Regions from separate parts of the Ruegeria sp. AL3 genome, predicted to be linked through region 2. Evidence: riboswitches for the same ligand, from Rfam matches in the RefSeq annotation. Region 2 holds a riboswitch; the other holds the start of a gene.
The links. Region 2 has a riboswitch for cobalamin ahead of ACR3E6_RS07520 (hypothetical protein). Riboswitches for the same ligand answer to the same signal wherever they lie in the genome.

Region 1 (7,783 bases), on a different contig from region 2:
GGCTACAGGGCAATTGAATCGCTGCGTCTTGAAAAAGGCTATCGCGCCTGGGGCTCGGATATCGGGCCGGATCATACGCCGTTCGAAAGCGGCTTGGGCTGGGCCGTGAAACTCCGGAAAAATATTGATTTTAAAGGGCGCGCCGCCTCTGAGGCGCAAAAAACCGGCGGCGTAAAGAAGATGCTGGCATGTTTCACGGTTGACCCCGAGGTTGTTCTTCTGGGGCGTGAAACGATCTATCGGAATGGCGAAAGGGTCGGATGGCTGACTTCGGGCGGCTATGGTTACACCGTCGGAAAGTCGATCGGCTACGGTTACATCCGAAACGCCAACGGTGTCGACGCACAATACGTCACATCAGGGACATATGAATTGGATGTCGCCACTCAGAGGGTTCCTTGCGAAGTGACGCTGGAACCGCTTTACGACCCGCAGATGAGCCGAGTGAAGGCCTGACCCGAGGGTGCAAGAGCTGACCAACAGACACACGCACAGCGATCGGAACACACGGGGAAAGCATGCAAACAGGGCAAATCCGCCCCGAATGTGCGAAAGTTCGTCGAATCTGACGGGTTCCGATCCATAAACCATTGATAAAGTTTCAGTATTGTCACACCTCATGCCCATCTGAAAACTGAACTGCAAGACTTCTCATTCAGCTTTCAGGGTAAACAACCTTTCATCCGTCGGAGATTGGATGACTTCAGCCGAAAGGACCGGAAATGGTAACCCCAGATGCGTTGACTGAGCATGCGATGAAGATTGCTGATATTGCCTCGGAATCCGCGATGCATTTTTTTCGGGGGTCTTTGGGCATTGAATTCAAACAGGATGAAAGCCCGGTGACGCAGGCCGACAAGGCAGTTGAGGCAGAAGTACGTACCTACCTGAAACAGCATTTTCCCGGACACGGCATCTTTGGCGAAGAGCACGGTCAAGAAGCAGGCGACGGGCGTCATATGTGGGTGATTGACCCGATTGACGGAACCCGTTCGTTTCTGTCCGGCCATCCTTTGTTCGGGTTCCTTTTGGCGCACCTTGTGGATGGGCGCCCTCGGTTGGGGCTGGTCGGAATGCCGGCCTTGCATGAGACCTATTTGGGTGTGGTTGGTAACGGGGCCAGCCTGAACGGGCGGCCGATAGAGGTGTCGCACACCACGCGTCTGGATCATTCGGTTTTGTATGTGAATGAAGGCGACAAGATTTTTTGCGACCATCCTGACCTGTTCAACCGGTTGATGAATGCAGGGCAGACGCGCCGATTTGCCTATGATTGTTACCCCCATGCCTTGCTTGCTTCGGGCCATGTCGATGCTGTGGTGGATTACGATCTGCAACCTTATGACTATCTGGCGCTTTCACCTCTGATCACGGCTGCTGGCGGAGTGATGACCGATTGGCACGGGCATGCGTTGGCCCTCGATTCAGATGGCGCGGTCGTTTCCGCCGCAACCCCTGAACTGCATGCTGAACTGCTTGACCTCATCAATGCTGAGAAATGACAGTGTTGCGCAACCTTGGAAAACTAGCTTCCGCGATCAGATTTGAACAAATACAAAAAGACAAAAAGTGATCCTATTGACGTTGTGACGATTCCGACGGGCAACTCCTGCGGGGCCAGAAGAAGGCGTGACAAGATATCGGACAATGTCAGCAGAATCGCGCCCACGATCGCCGAGACAATCAGCAGGTTTCGGTGCAGAGTACCGGCGATGCCGCGTGCAATATGAGGCACCATCAGCCCGACAAAGCCGATGACACCGGCAACTGAAACGAAACTGGCCGTCGCCAAAGCGGCAACGAAAAACATGCTGAACCGCAGACCTTGAACGGGAATACCCAGTGACGAGGCTGTGAAATCCCCGGTCAGCAGCGCGTCAAGCCACCGACTGCGATAAAGTGAATAGCTCAGGATCAGGCCCAGTCCGATCAGGACAAGCGGGAATGTTTCCCATCTTGCCAGTCCCAGGCCGCCAAGCATCCAGAATATCACCGAATGAGCCGCGCGATTGTCGCCGGAGAAAATAAGGTAGTTGGTGATTGCGGAAAACAGAAAGGACACCGCCAGGCCAGCCAGGATCAGTTTTTCGGGTGCGCTCGTACGCAAGCCCTGAACCAGCGCCAGAACAATGCCGGACGCGATCAGGCCACCGCAAAATGCTGCCAGCGGCAACGTCCAGATTCCCAGGACATCCCCTGTGACGGTGATCACCAGAACGGCGCCGGCAGCAGCACCCGAGGACAGACCGAACAGAAACGGATCTGCCAGATCGTTTCGCGTCGTTGTTTGCAGAACGACACCAACGACGCCCAGCCCCGCACCAATCACGGCGGCAAACAGGGCGCGGGGCAGGCGAAGGTCGAAGACGATCCGGTGCAAGGGCGACATGTCTCCTTCCACCATACCGGTTCCGAGGCCGATGGCCGAAAAGACTTCGCGCACGGGGATTGGGGTGGTCCCATAGACGATCGACAACAGCAAAAGGGCGGTCAGAACAACCGCCCCCAGCACTATCAAACGGCCCAATTGGACCATATCAGTTGGTCTCCGGGTGCATCGCCTGTGCCATCTTCTCGATCGCCTCGATATTTGCCGGGCCGGGAGTCAGCTCTTCGTAACGCAGGCCAATCCAGCGCTCGTTCTTTACCGCGTCCGTTTGTGACATCACCGGGTGATCCTTGAGGAACTGGAAAGTGTCCTCTGCGCCGTTGCCGGACTGATAGTCGAGCAGCACCAGAAATTCCGGGTTAGCCGCTGCCACAGCTTCCCACGACGTGCGGCCCCAGCTGGTATCCAGATCATGAGTTGCGTTCTCACCGCCAGCGGCTGCGATCATCGCATCGGGAATGGCGAACTTGCCGGCGGTAAACGGAGCATCGGCCGGTCCGTCCAACAGGAATACCCGCGGCTTTTCCAGATCGGCTGTTTTTGCTTGAATGGCGGACAACTTGTCCTTCCAGCCGGCAACCAGCGCCTCGGCCTTGTCTTCGACCTGCATGACCTTGCCCAGGCGCAGAACGTCATCAAACAACAGGTTCATGCTGGCTTCGGGGCGATCCTCGTCCAGATGCACGCAGCTTTCGGTCAGGATCATGGTCTTGATACCAAAGGGTTCCAGCGTGTCGGGCGTGACATCTCCGCCGGGTTTCATGCCATAGTACCAACCGGCAAAAAACAGATCAGGTTCGACGGCCACAAGGTTTTCAATCGTCGGGTATTTGGGGGCAAGCTCTGGGATGTCGCCGCGCTGAGCATCAAAGTCAGGGCTGGTTTTGTACCAGCCCGAAATCCCGGTAAGTCCCACGATCTTGTCCTGAAGGCCGAGTGCAAAGGCCATATCCGCCATGTTCATATCATGCACGACCAGACGTTCCGGCGCCGAGTCAAAAACCAGCGGTTCGCCGCAATTGTCCACGGTGACGGCTTCCGCTGCCACGCCACCTGCCAAGCCAGCGAAGACAACCACCGGCCAGAGTTTCTGCATCATATGTAAGCTCCTGTTATTATGACAATTTCCGTTTTCGGATGTCCAGTGCGGGGATCATGCGGCCTTCGTGCTGAAAGCACAGATAATCCACGCCGAATGTCTCACTTACCCGGTCTGGGGTCAGAACTTCGCCAACAGGCCCGAACCCCGTCAGGCGCGTGGCTTTCATCAACGCCACATGGGTGGCGAATTCCGGGATCATGACCAGATCATGGACGATCATGACGACCGTTACCCCCAGATCAGCGACCAGAGACAGCATGTGCCCCTTGGCATCGGGGTCCAGATGGTTGGTTGGCTCGTCCAGAAACAGCAAGGACGGGTTCTGGGCCAGCGCGCGCGCGATATGTGCGCGCTGACGTTCTCCGCCGGACAGTTGACCCATAGTTTTGTTGGCAAAATGCAACAGCTCGGTCGTCGTCAGCACCCGTTCAAGATCAGCCCTGTGCTGAGCCACCGAACGTTCGCCCTGAATCGGGATTTGCCCCAGCGCAACGTAGTCTTGCAGGCGCATCCGCCCGTCGGGCATTTCCTGCTGCCCGACCACAGCAATGGAGCGGGCACGTCGGCGGGCGGACAGGGTCCGAAGGCTTTGTCCTTCTATCCAAACATCGCCCAACGCAATCCGTTCAATCCCGCACAGCAGTTTCAGCAGAGTGGTTTTGCCGGCGCCGTTCGGCCCGGCGATTGCCAGAATTGATCCTTCTTCCAGACGAAAGGACACATCCTGCAACAGGATGTCGCCATTGAGCGCGTAGTATTCCAAATTCTCTGCAATCAGAAAACTCATGATGACCCCCCGAAAGGCAACGCGGGAATTCGCGATAAGGTCTTTGCGAAAAGGGCAGGGGGGCGGTCCGAGGCACTGGTCCAGCCGTTGTCGCTGTCGCCGAACTGGATCGCAAATTCGACCAAGGCAGACAGATCGCGGGATGTCGTGATATCGCCAAACAGGTACTGCGCTTTGCCCGGGGCCTGAAATCCGACGGTCATGGCCCGTTCACAACCTGCCATGCAGGCCACCATTCGGGTTTCAAAACCGTCAGGCAACCGGGCATCCAGCGCGTCTTGTGCGGCTTCGGCAGACATCGTCCCCTGACATGTTGAACAGATCAGAACGTAGTGATCAGAATAGCAGGTCATTGCCTTCTCCGTCGTTTGCCAGATGCAGACAGAGGGCACATACCCGGATATTACGCAAACGCGCCATCAAGCCTCCTTCCGAGACGCCCCGCCTCGGGTTGGTTCATAGTGTGATGGCAGGTCTCCTGACTTGCGGGTCGTTGCTCGGCCGACCTTCCCAACCCTTTTGGGTCAGTGGTGAAGTGGCGTCGCTCACCGCTTACAGTTGCGGGGGCAGTCACGGACTTGGCACATTCCAGCGCCGCACCGTGTTCCCATTTTCATCCCTTACGGAACCATCCCGCTCAGCTAGTCCGGCTACGCCTGACTTGTCAAGCGGCAGGCGAAAGGGTGGTGGACGGAATTGCAACGGTTGAGCCAGCGATCCTGGTGCGCCAGCCCGGACCGAACGGTGTCAATAGTCTGATACAAGAAGAAAATCCGGTTCGGTATCTTCCTCAACCTTTGAAAACCGTGGGATTGGCTTTTCAAACACATTGTCCGTACGGTCGTCATTCACGGTCGATACCTCGCCAATAAGGCAATCGCCGCGCTCGGCCCAGAAAGCGTGCCAGATGCCGGGCATCAGAGTTACGCTTTGCCCCGGCTTCAGCCGCAAGTGCTCTTCGGGTTGCAAGGTTACAGGGCAGGCATCGCTTGGGACCGTCACCGGGTTGTCGCGGTCGACGCCACCGTTTGGATCCGACGCATGGATTTCCAGAACGAGATCGCCGCCGCCCCGGTTGATGATGTCTTCTGCCTTGATGATATGCCGGTGCATCGGAGAAAGCTGATTTTCTTTCGAGATCAACAGTTTTTCCGCATAGAGCATCCCGCGCCCGGATTTCAGATCCTTCGCCTCACCATTGCGCAAAGTGAATAGAAACAGTCCAAGTTCATCAAAACGGCCCTGGGCGTAATCGGTAATGTCCCATCCCAGCCCGCGGCTGCGGATCGTTTCGGCCAGAGGGCTGCGCATTTTCTCGGGCGACCAATCCGCAAAGGGTGGCAACACGGCACCGAAGGACTGAATGAACGCCTGTGCCCGGGTCTTGATACGGTTGATTTCGGATCGTTTCATCATGCCGTCCCACAGATCAAAGTTCGTGCGCCCAGGGGGGTTCTGCCCCGGCTCGGGAAACGGTCACGGCCGCCACGTCAGCGCCCAGTTCCATGGCTGCTTGCAGGCTTTCAACCGTCAATCCGCGAAGACCTGACTTGGTCAGATGCCCTGCGCGGCTGAGCTCGGTCAGAACGCCGGCGTTGAACGTGTCACCTGCGCCGATCGTATCGACCACTTCAACGGGTTTCACGGGAACCGAAACTTCGGAACCATCCGCCAGGTAACCGTGCGCCCCGTCACTGCCGCGCGTGACGATGACAACGGAAGGACCCGCCTGCAACAGCACAGACGCTTTCGCGGCTTCGGATTCAGCGCCCGGAATAATCCAATCCAGGTCCTCGTCTGAAACCTTTACGATATCCGCACGCGAGATCATGCGGTTCAAACGCGTCCGAAACCGGGTTTGATCCTTGATGAAATCCGGGCGAATATTCGGGTCCAGCATCACCGCACGGTCGGAACCGTGGCGGTGCAGAAGGGCGGCATATGCATCTGCGCAAGGTTCACACGCAAGGCTGATTCCGCCGAGATACAGGGCAGAGACAGCGGGAAGCTGATCGGGCATGTCCTCGGGCAGCAACATCCGGCCTGCGGTGTTTTCATCAACAAAGCTGTAAGACGCGTGTCCATCCGAGAGCTGCACAAAGGCAAGCGTGGTAGGGCGGTCCGAGATGATGACATGTGTCGTGTCCACATGGCTCGCTTTCAGCGCATCGATCAGTTGCTGGCCGAACATGTCCGATGACAAACCTGTCAGCATCCCAACCGGAACACCCAGACGTCCCATCGCGACGGCTGTGTTCAGAACTGCACCACCAGTATGTGGCACAAAACCAATTGCGCCCGACGCGGTCGGTTCTGAAATCATATCTATCAGCGCTTCACCACAGCACAGGATCATGTCTTGTTCCTTCTTGGTACAGAGAATTCGGTCAGTCTGGTTGCTGTCTCAGCGCGTTCTTGCAGAAGTTGTTTGCGCCGATGATCCCGAACTCTGCCTGTTCAGACACGTAAAGGTTCAGGGAGCGGCGCAAGTCGCTGAAGCGGCCGCCGCCGTTGAACGCATCCTTGAAGTTGTCGCTGAATAGCCAGCGGTTTTTCTCGGCAACGCCGCCGACGAGGAAAACGCCTCCCTCTGGCATCAAGGTGACCGCCAGATCACCCATCAAAGCACCCAGATGGGTGGTAAAAATCTGCGCGGCTTTTTCGGCGACCAGATCGGTACCGTTGCGGGCATCGTTCAGAATTTCCTTTGCAGAGCGCGCCTGAGACCGCGCCTGACCGGCTGCCAATTCAACCGCCTGATACAGGATCGGCAGGCCGGTTCCGCTCAGGAACATTTCTGCTTCCAGCGCCAGGCTGTCGCCAAAGAAACAGCCCGGTGCGATGCGACGTGCCGCCTCAAAGATATCAACTTCGTCGCGATGGCGCGGGTACAGGCCCACGTGCCCGCCTTCGCCGGAGACCGTGTGATACCTGCCTTCGGAAAAAAGCAAAGCACCAACACCAAGCCCGGTTCCGGGCCCTACAACCAGCCGTGTGCCTGCGGGCGGCGCCTCCTGACCCTGCAAGACCGCAACATCCGACCGAGTCACCTCGGCCACTGACCACGCCGCAGCGGTGAAATCATTTATGACAAAAGTGCGCTCTGCTCCTGTTGCTTTCGTCAGCTCGGTTTCCGAAAGATCCAGGTTCGCGTTGGTCAACTGAATCGTTCCGTCCCTGACCGGCCCGGCTCCGGCTGCTACGACGGCCTGTGGGTTGGTTCCGATCTCGTCCCTGAGGTCATGGAACGCCTCGAGCAGATCTTCCAATGTCCCCGTCGGGTGTTTCCGAAGATCTGCCAATTCTCCGTTCGTAACAACGCCCAGACGTGTGTTCGTACCGCCGATATCCGCAACCAGGTTCCAATGCTCATGCACGGCACCGAATGGTTGCGCTAACGGCTGAGAGACACTCTGACCCCCGGACAGGGCGGATTTCAGCGCCATGAAAGACGCTTTGGGCGTTCTCGCAAGTGTTTCGAAATCCACGTCCACCAGTCCAAACC
Region 2 (7,783 bases):
AAGCGCTTCGGTCTCGACCTTGGCGGCGCGTTGCTCCGGCGTTTCGATCCTAGTGATTTTCGCCTTTGGGAATTGCGCCAGTACCGCCTGCACCAAAGGATGTTGTTCGGCCTCGGATTTCAGTGCGAGCTCGGCCTCATCCCTGACTTCTGCAATCGTGGGGGCTTCTCCGTCCGAGACGATCGAGACAGCCCACCGATTTCCTGTCCAGCGTTGCAAGGCAGTGCCCAGTCGTGGCGCCAGATCCGCCGGTGCCTGGGTGGCGGGTGTGAATTCGATTCGTCCGGGTTGATAGGAGACGAGGCGCACGCCGTTTTCCACCTCGACCAGCAACTTTACGTCGCGATTGGTCCGGATCAGTTCCACCACGTGGTCGAAGGTCGGGTAATGGGCAAGGGCCGTCTGGGCATCCTGCGCCAGGGCTGCAACCGGTGCGCCACCGGAACCGCGAGGGGACGGCGCGTAGGCAGGTGGATGGGTCGCGCCAGCCGGCGCCGGACCGGCGCCCGGTCGGGATATCGAAACGCCGCCATTGGGCCCGCCCGGCGGCGGTGGCGGGGCATCTTGCAACCGTTTGATCAGCTCTTCGGGGCTGGGCAAATCCGCCACATGGGTCAGGCGAATAACGGCCATTTCAGCGGCCATCATGGCGTTGGGCGCAGCCGAGACTTCCTCGAGCGCCTTCAGCAGCATTTGCCACATCCGGGTCAGAACCCGCATCGGCAGAGCCTCGGCCATGTGTTGGCCCCGGGTCCGTTCATCCGGAGAAACCGTCGGATCCTGCGCCGCGTCAGGCGTGATCTTCACGACGGACACCCAATGCGTGATCTCGGCCAGATCGCGCAGCACCGCCAGCGGGTCTGCGCCTTCGGCGTATTGGCCGCTCAACTCGGTAAGTGCTCCGGCGGCATCGCCGCGCAGGATCATATCCATAAGGTCCAGAACCCGGCCACGGTCTGCCAGTCCAAGCATTGCACGGACCTGATCGGCGGTCGTCTCGCCAGCCCCATGCGAAATCGCCTGATCCAGCAACGAGGTCGCATCCCGGGCCGATCCTTCCGCTGCTCGGGTGATCAGCGCCAGCGCGTCTTCGGCGATCTGGGCGTTTTCCGCTTCGGCGATCTTGCGCAGCAGGCCAATCATGTCTTCGGGTTCGATCCGGCGCAGGTCGAAACGCTGGCAGCGGGACAGCACAGTGACAGGGACTTTGCGGATTTCAGTGGTTGCGAAGATGAACTTCACATGCGCGGGCGGTTCTTCCAACGTCTTGAGCAGCGCGTTGAACGCACTGGTCGAGAGCATATGAACCTCGTCGATGATATAAATCTTGTAACGCGCGCTGGCGGCGCGATAGCGGACACTGTCAATGATCTCGCGGATGTCGTTGACGCCCGTACGGCTGGCGGCGTCCATCTCCATCACGTCTACATGGCGGCCTTCCATGATGGCGACACAATGTTCACACTGACCGCAGGGTTCGGTCGTGGGGCCACCGGTTCCGTCGGGTCCGATGCAGTTCATCCCCTTGGCGATGATCCTTGCGGTCGTGGTTTTGCCGGTGCCGCGAATACCGGTCATGATGAAGGCCTGCGCGATCCGGTCGGCCGCGAACGCGTTTTTCAGGGTGCGCACCATGGCATCCTGACCCACCAGATCGGCAAAGGTTTCCGGGCGATATTTGCGGGCGAGAACCTGATAGGCGGGGCTGGAGCTGTCTGTCATGTCTTCTCGTTGGGATTCGGTGCTTGGGCACAGCGTAGTGGCCACCGTTGCCCGCGTCCACAGCGTGGCACGATGATTTTTGATTTAGAAACGAGTCGCTTTCGCACTAAACTGCATCAGCGGATTTAATGGCTCATTTTTGTATAGAGTTCTTTGGGGAGGACAGGATTCATGTCGCAGTTGGTGATCTACGCCCTGCAAGTCGGTGGCGGAACGCTGGCGCTGACCTCGATGCCCGGACGCGGCGGAGATTACTCCAGCGATCTGGATATGATCGCAGCCTGGCAGCCGGGGCTTGTTGTTTCGATGACGACGGATGTCGAAATGCTTCAGGACGGGGCGCAGGAATTTGGAAGCGATATTCAAAGCCGCGCCAGCCGATGGGTTCACCTGCCGATCGAAGATTTCGGAGCGCCGACAAAAGCGATTGATGACGCGTGGCCGTCCGTCAGCGCCGCGGCCCGGCACGCGCTGTCCGGCGGAGGTCGCGTATTGGTACACTGCCGCGGGGGCTGTGGCAGGTCAGGTATGATTGTCCTGCGGCTGATGGTCGAATGCGGCGAAGGCGCGGACACGGCGCTGCAACGATTGCGGGCGGTGCGCCCTTGCGCCGTCGAAACGGATGCGCAACTGGCCTGGGCCTCTCGGCGTGCCCAGGCACAGGTCAGTCTGGACTCAGATTGAAATCTGCGCGGGCGCGCAAGCAGGTTTTCGAGGCCGGATCGTGGAAACTTCGATCATCGCGCAGGGTGGGGTTTTCACGACGCCGGATGGCATCGCACTGAACGTGTTTCCGAAGATCAGGTCGGCATAGCCGTTCAGCGGCTCAATCGCGGTTTCGGGCTGCGTCCCGCAAAAGACACGAATGCGGTCTGATTGCGCGCGGAAAATTGCATGACATCCTTCGCTGCAATGTGACAGCTCGCTGCTGCCCTCAATCTCGAAATCGTCACTTGTGGCCGAGGTCGCCTGGGCCATGGCTTCGGATATCGAGCGCGCCAGCCGCGCCAAAGCGGGACAGGTTTTGCCCGTCCGCTGACATACTGTTGCACTGAATTCATGTGTCTTTGTCTTCCAGATCATCCTGCGCCCTCCGCGCGTGGTGGACAGGATATTTGGGACAGGTGGGACAGCGTGATGCCGTCAGGACCTGCCCGGACACCCCGTCCGAGTTTCGGTTTCGTTTCCGATGGCAGGTCTCCTGACTTGCGGGTCATCGCTTTGCCGACCTTCCCAGCCTTTGGGGCCAGTGGTGTTTTGGCATCGCTTACCGTTTACAGTTGCGGGGGCAGTCGCGGATTTGGTTGTTGCCTGCATGACCAGACATTACCGCACCGTGTTCCCTTTTCATCCCGACCCCTTGTGGAGGCCGGAAACCATCACACAACCGCTAGCGTTTGAGTACGCATCGAGTCAAGCCGATCTTTTGGCCGGACGCTTGGTCATGCTGGATACGATGTAGGTTCATGCATAATGTCGAGGGTGTCGAGGTTCGGAAACCGGATTTACCAAGCGAAAAGCAAGAGATCATGTTGGATACAGAGCAAACGGTATTGACCGAGGAGTTTCGCTTTCCTTCCGGGCAGAAAACACTGTCCGCCCGATTGTATAGCCCGCTGACTTCGCCCGAAATCGTCGTCGTGCTGAACAGTGCAACGGGTGTGCCGCGTGATTATTACCGTCATTTCGCACGATGGCTTGCCGCTGAGAAGGGTATGGCCTGCCTGACCTATGACTATCGCGATTATGGGCATTCCTTGACCGGCCGCCTGAAAGACTCGCGTGCGACCATGGCGGATTGGGCCTTGATCGACATGCCCGCGGCACGGGCGGAAATGCGTCGGCGATACCCGAATGCGAAACACTGGACCATCGGCCATTCCGTCGGCGCGATGTTGGGGCCTGTGCAACCGGATATCGATCTGATTGACCGGATGATCTGTGTGTGTTCGGGGCTTGTGACCCTAAGCGACCATCCGTGGCCCTATCGGGGTTTGGCGGGGTTGTTCTGGTACGGCCATGCTCCGCTTTTGGCCCGAGCCCTTGGCTACCTTCCCGGAAAGGCGATCGGGTTTGGCTCGGACCTGCCGGCATCGGTCTATTGGCAGTGGCGCAAATGGTGTACCGCGCCTTTGAATTATGTGCCTGAAATCGGGCATGAGTTACCTGCGGCGCAGTGGAAGGATTCTGGAACGCCCGTGGATTTGCTCACCTTCGAGGACGACCAGATGGTGCCGCCGGAAGCGGTTTGGCGGCTTGCGGAACTATACGGCCCCGATGCCAACCGTCACCTGCTGAGCCCCGCCGATTTCGGGTTGCCTGAGGTTGGACACATCGGAGCATTTGCCCGGCGCAACGCAGCGGTTTGGCCGCGACTGATCGCCTGACCAGACGCGGCGCAGGACGGGCCGGGCACCGTCCTGCCATCACCGGTTACGAAGCTTCTTTTCCTTCATGACGCCACGGACCATCTTGCCGAACGCTTTGTCCCGCGCCCGGGACTGCGCGACAGTTTCTGAGTTGCGCTGATCTTCGCGCCGAAGCTTGCGCCACCGGTCCAATCGAGCCGGGTCAAGCGTGCCGTGGCTGATCGCCTTTTGCACGGCACATCCGGGCTCGGAGTTGTGCTGGCAATCCGAAAAACGGCAGTCCCGGCTCAACGCGGCAAGGTCCGAGAAAACGTCGTCGATCCCGTCCTGAGCGTCCAGCAGGCGCAACGCGCGCATACCGGGTGTATCGATCAACCAGCCGCCGTTGCGCATCCGGTGCAGTGCCCGAGCGGTCGTCGTGTGCCGGCCCCGCGCGTCATCCTCGCGAATGTCCGAGGTGGCGAGATCCTGATCGGTCATGGTATTGGCAAGCGTCGTCTTGCCAACGCCCGACGAGCCAACCAGCGCTCCGGTCTGGCTTTTGGGGCACCAGGACAGAACCTTTTCAACCTCTGCCGGGTCCAGCGCGTTGATCGCCAGAACCGTCAGGAACGGGTCCAATGATTGTACCTGTCCCGAGAAACTGTCAGGGTCCGCCGATTTGTCGGCCTTCGTCAGAACGACGACCGGGTAACACCCGGCCTGATGCGCAAGCGCCAGATATCGTTCCAGCCGGGGCAGATTGAAATCGGCATTGCAGGAACTGACGATGATCAGCACATCGACATTGGCTGCGATCAGTTGCGTCGCGGCACCTGTTCCGGCGGCGCGCCGGTGCAGCAGGCTGCGCCGGTCGAGCAAATGGCGCACGCGTTTGTCGTCGTCGGTGAGAACCCAGTCGCCAACGGCATAGGTGCCGGTTGACTGATCAAGGGTCAGCAACGGGACTTCACCATCCGGGTTCAGCCCGATCAGGCGGTCCCGATGAACGGAAGTGATGCGAAAAGGTGTGCAGGAAGGATAAGCCGCGTGTTGCGCAGCAAAGTGAGAGGACCATCCCAGGTCCGAAAGTGTAAGAAACATTGGTCTGCCTGTCGTCAGAAACAGCACTCCCGACGGATGGCAATCGCTCATCCCCGGGTCATGTGTTCAGGCAGTCAGTTGATACCGTGAGGTCAGAACCGTGCTGCCCGAAGGGTCTTTGCTACAATCATAAAGCCCTCCTGCGGCCAAGGTTCATTAAGGTTCATAAAGTGAGAGGTTGGACATCGACCCAAGCGGGGCTCGTTGTGGCTGCTTCCTTCCGGACCTGACCAGGTTGGCGAGGCGCTCGCCCGCGCCAACCTCTCGACTCTGGATATAGGGAAGGCTTCGGCAAAAGACAACCCGTCAGAGCGTCAGGCGAATGCGCGCAAAACCCTGTTTGTCAGGTTCCAGAATCTTGGGGGCGAACCTGTTCAATTCGTCGACATATTTCAAAGCACCGGGCCCTGTCCGAAGAATGGTCTTCATCCCCGATTTCGGCATCAGCGAGAACGGATAAGGTTGCCGGGCCAATGGGTCGGGTGGCAGGCGGTGCGTCATGTAATCCCGCAAAATGTCCCGGATATCCAGCGGGGGCAGATCTATGGCAGGGGCCGATGACACATGCGGGAAATGTCCGCCTCCGCTTGCGCGATAATTATCGAGCGCAACGACAAATGCCTGATCGGGTTGCACGGCTTGGCCTGCGCAAGTCAGATGATGCACCCGCCTGTGGCCGGGATGGATCATTTGCCCCCCGACATCGTAACGCGCCGGTTGCGACGGGTCGATCTGATAGGACAGGCCAAAGATGACATCGAAATTGTACCCCGCCCGATCCCGGTCGAATAGCTCTGCTTCGGCGTCGGGGAATTGTTGGTTGAATGCGCTGGCTGACATCTCCAACCACTCCAGCAGCTGCGCGCCCGTGATCTGAACCGCGCGCAATTCGTTTGGAAAGACATGCAGGTCCGCCACGTGACGCAGACAGATTTCGCCGAGCGGCACGTCCGTATAGTGCCTGGGGCCAGAGCGTCCGCCGCATTTGGCCGGCGACGCGGCTGACAACAGCGGCAGCTCTGCAAGCGTGGTGCCGTGTAAAAAAGGGCGCAACGTGGCTGCCTGTGCGGCGGCCACAAGCGCCAACCCACGATCCGGCGCACAGAAGCTGAAATAGCTGTGCAATGTGTCCGAGACGCGCGCAACGGGCGCGGCCATGTCCTGACGGGTCTGCTGATGTGCGGGTTCAACCAGATGCGCGAATTCCAAATCTTCGCCAATCGCGGTGCCGCCCACCGAAACCGGGCGCAATTCGGCGTGGCTGTCGACAACACGCAGCCCCGACTGGGGCTCTAGGGTAACGGCCAGATCGATTACTCCAAGATATGCGCCTGCCGAACCGGGCATGACAACCGGCGTTCCATGCACCAGCCCTTTCACGTAATCCACATTCGGGGTTTGCGCGCTGGTGCGTGCGGGAAGGGTCAGGTGCGTGTGCCCGGCGACGACAGCGTCGATGCCCTCGATCGCGGCTAGGGGAATAACGGCATTTTCAGTGTCGGTCGCTGTGTCCGGGTGTCCAAGCCCGGAATGGGCGAGCGCCACGATCAGATCGCACCCCTTTTCGCGCAAGATACGCGTCAGGGACTGTGCCGCGACAACGATGTCGTCCGCCTCTACGGTTTCGTTCAGATTGTGTTCTTCCCAACGTGTTGTCTGCGGTGGCAGCACCGAAAACACGCCGACGCGAATGGGCACATCCTTGTTTCCCACCCTAACGATACGGTCAAGGATCGCAAAACGCTGCCAAGATTGGTGTTCTCCGGACCGATGAAGATTGCCGCACAGAACCGGGCACGGGGCTTGTGCAAGGGTCTTGTCCAATGTTGGCAGCCCGAACCCGAAATCATGGTTGCCCAGACCAATCGCATCATAGTCCAGCGCCTTGAATGCCTGCATCATCGGGTGGGGATTGTCGTTCCGAACGGCCCATTCGCCCATCGGCGTTCCCTGAAGCGAATCCCCGTTGTCGAACATCAGCACCAGCGCGTCTGTGGCCTCGTGTCGGGCCTTGCGGATCAGGCTGGCGGTGCGTGTCAGCCCAAGCGTCGGGTCCGGTGTGTCCGCGTAATAGTCAAAACCAGTCAGATGCATATGCACGTCGGAGGTGGCAAGAATACGAATACGCCCACGGTCTTTTGTGGGTTGCACCTGCGTCGATGGGGTTTGCTTCACTTTTGTTGTTCTGCTTTTGAGTGTGGTAATGGGCTAAAATCATCAAAACGCAGTCTAGATGATTTTTCCGGGGCCGCCATGCGGCTTTTCGGTGGCGTGTCCCTGCGTTTTGCGCCTTGAATTGCCATTGCAACAGGGCCTGAGACATGGCAGCCCTGTGCGCAAGACCAGAAGGAATTCCAATGAAAAACGCAGAGCAGGTGACTTTCGGCGGCTCGGGCCTGAATCGGGCAGCGCATCTTCGTGGGGATTCAGAGAAGCTGTCCGAGATGGCGGGCGACCCTGCTGCGCGATGCATATTGTTGTGGCGAGGCAAGCTTCTGGTCGTGGGCGCGGCGCTGGATCAGCTTGCCCTGACGCAGATGACCCACCCGCTGGTATGCGATGGCCCCGGCGGCGTGATCGAAGCACCGGTTTTTTTGGGCCTGAGCGCA

Region 1: linked by a shared signal. The riboswitch ahead of ACR3E6_RS16555 (DUF1636 family protein) and the one ahead of ACR3E6_RS07520 (hypothetical protein) in region 2 are both predicted to bind cobalamin.

The regions. Positions count from the first base shown of each region.
Region 1 is NZ_JBQFJG010000002.1:36,681-44,463, reverse strand. It holds gene ACR3E6_RS16580 (GcvT family protein) at 1-456, shown strand, start outside; gene ACR3E6_RS16575 (inositol monophosphatase family protein) at 723-1,502, shown strand; gene ACR3E6_RS16570 (FecCD family ABC transporter permease) at 1,526-2,536, opposite strand; gene ACR3E6_RS16565 (ABC transporter substrate-binding protein) at 2,538-3,488, opposite strand; gene ACR3E6_RS16560 (ABC transporter ATP-binding protein) at 3,505-4,278, opposite strand; gene ACR3E6_RS16555 (DUF1636 family protein) at 4,275-4,631, opposite strand; cobalamin riboswitch at 4,730-4,926, opposite strand; gene ACR3E6_RS16550 (D-lyxose/D-mannose family sugar isomerase) at 5,026-5,691, opposite strand; gene ACR3E6_RS16545 (carbohydrate kinase family protein) at 5,708-6,634, opposite strand; gene ACR3E6_RS16540 (glucokinase) at 6,666-7,724, opposite strand; partial or broken gene ACR3E6_RS16535 (GH1 family beta-glucosidase) at 7,698-7,783, opposite strand, start outside.
Region 2 is NZ_JBQFJG010000001.1:1,491,867-1,499,649, forward strand. It holds gene ACR3E6_RS07510 (DNA polymerase III subunit gamma/tau) at 1-1,722, opposite strand, end outside; gene ACR3E6_RS07515 (protein-tyrosine phosphatase family protein) at 1,894-2,406, shown strand; gene ACR3E6_RS07520 (hypothetical protein) at 2,398-2,805, opposite strand; cobalamin riboswitch at 2,897-3,118, opposite strand; gene ACR3E6_RS07525 (alpha/beta hydrolase family protein) at 3,189-4,109, shown strand; gene rsgA (ribosome small subunit-dependent GTPase A) at 4,149-5,174, opposite strand; RNA gene ffs (signal recognition particle sRNA small type) at 5,343-5,441, opposite strand; gene ACR3E6_RS07540 (bifunctional 2',3'-cyclic-nucleotide 2'-phosphodiesterase/3'-nucleotidase) at 5,481-7,349, opposite strand; gene nudC (NAD(+) diphosphatase) at 7,532-7,783, shown strand, end outside.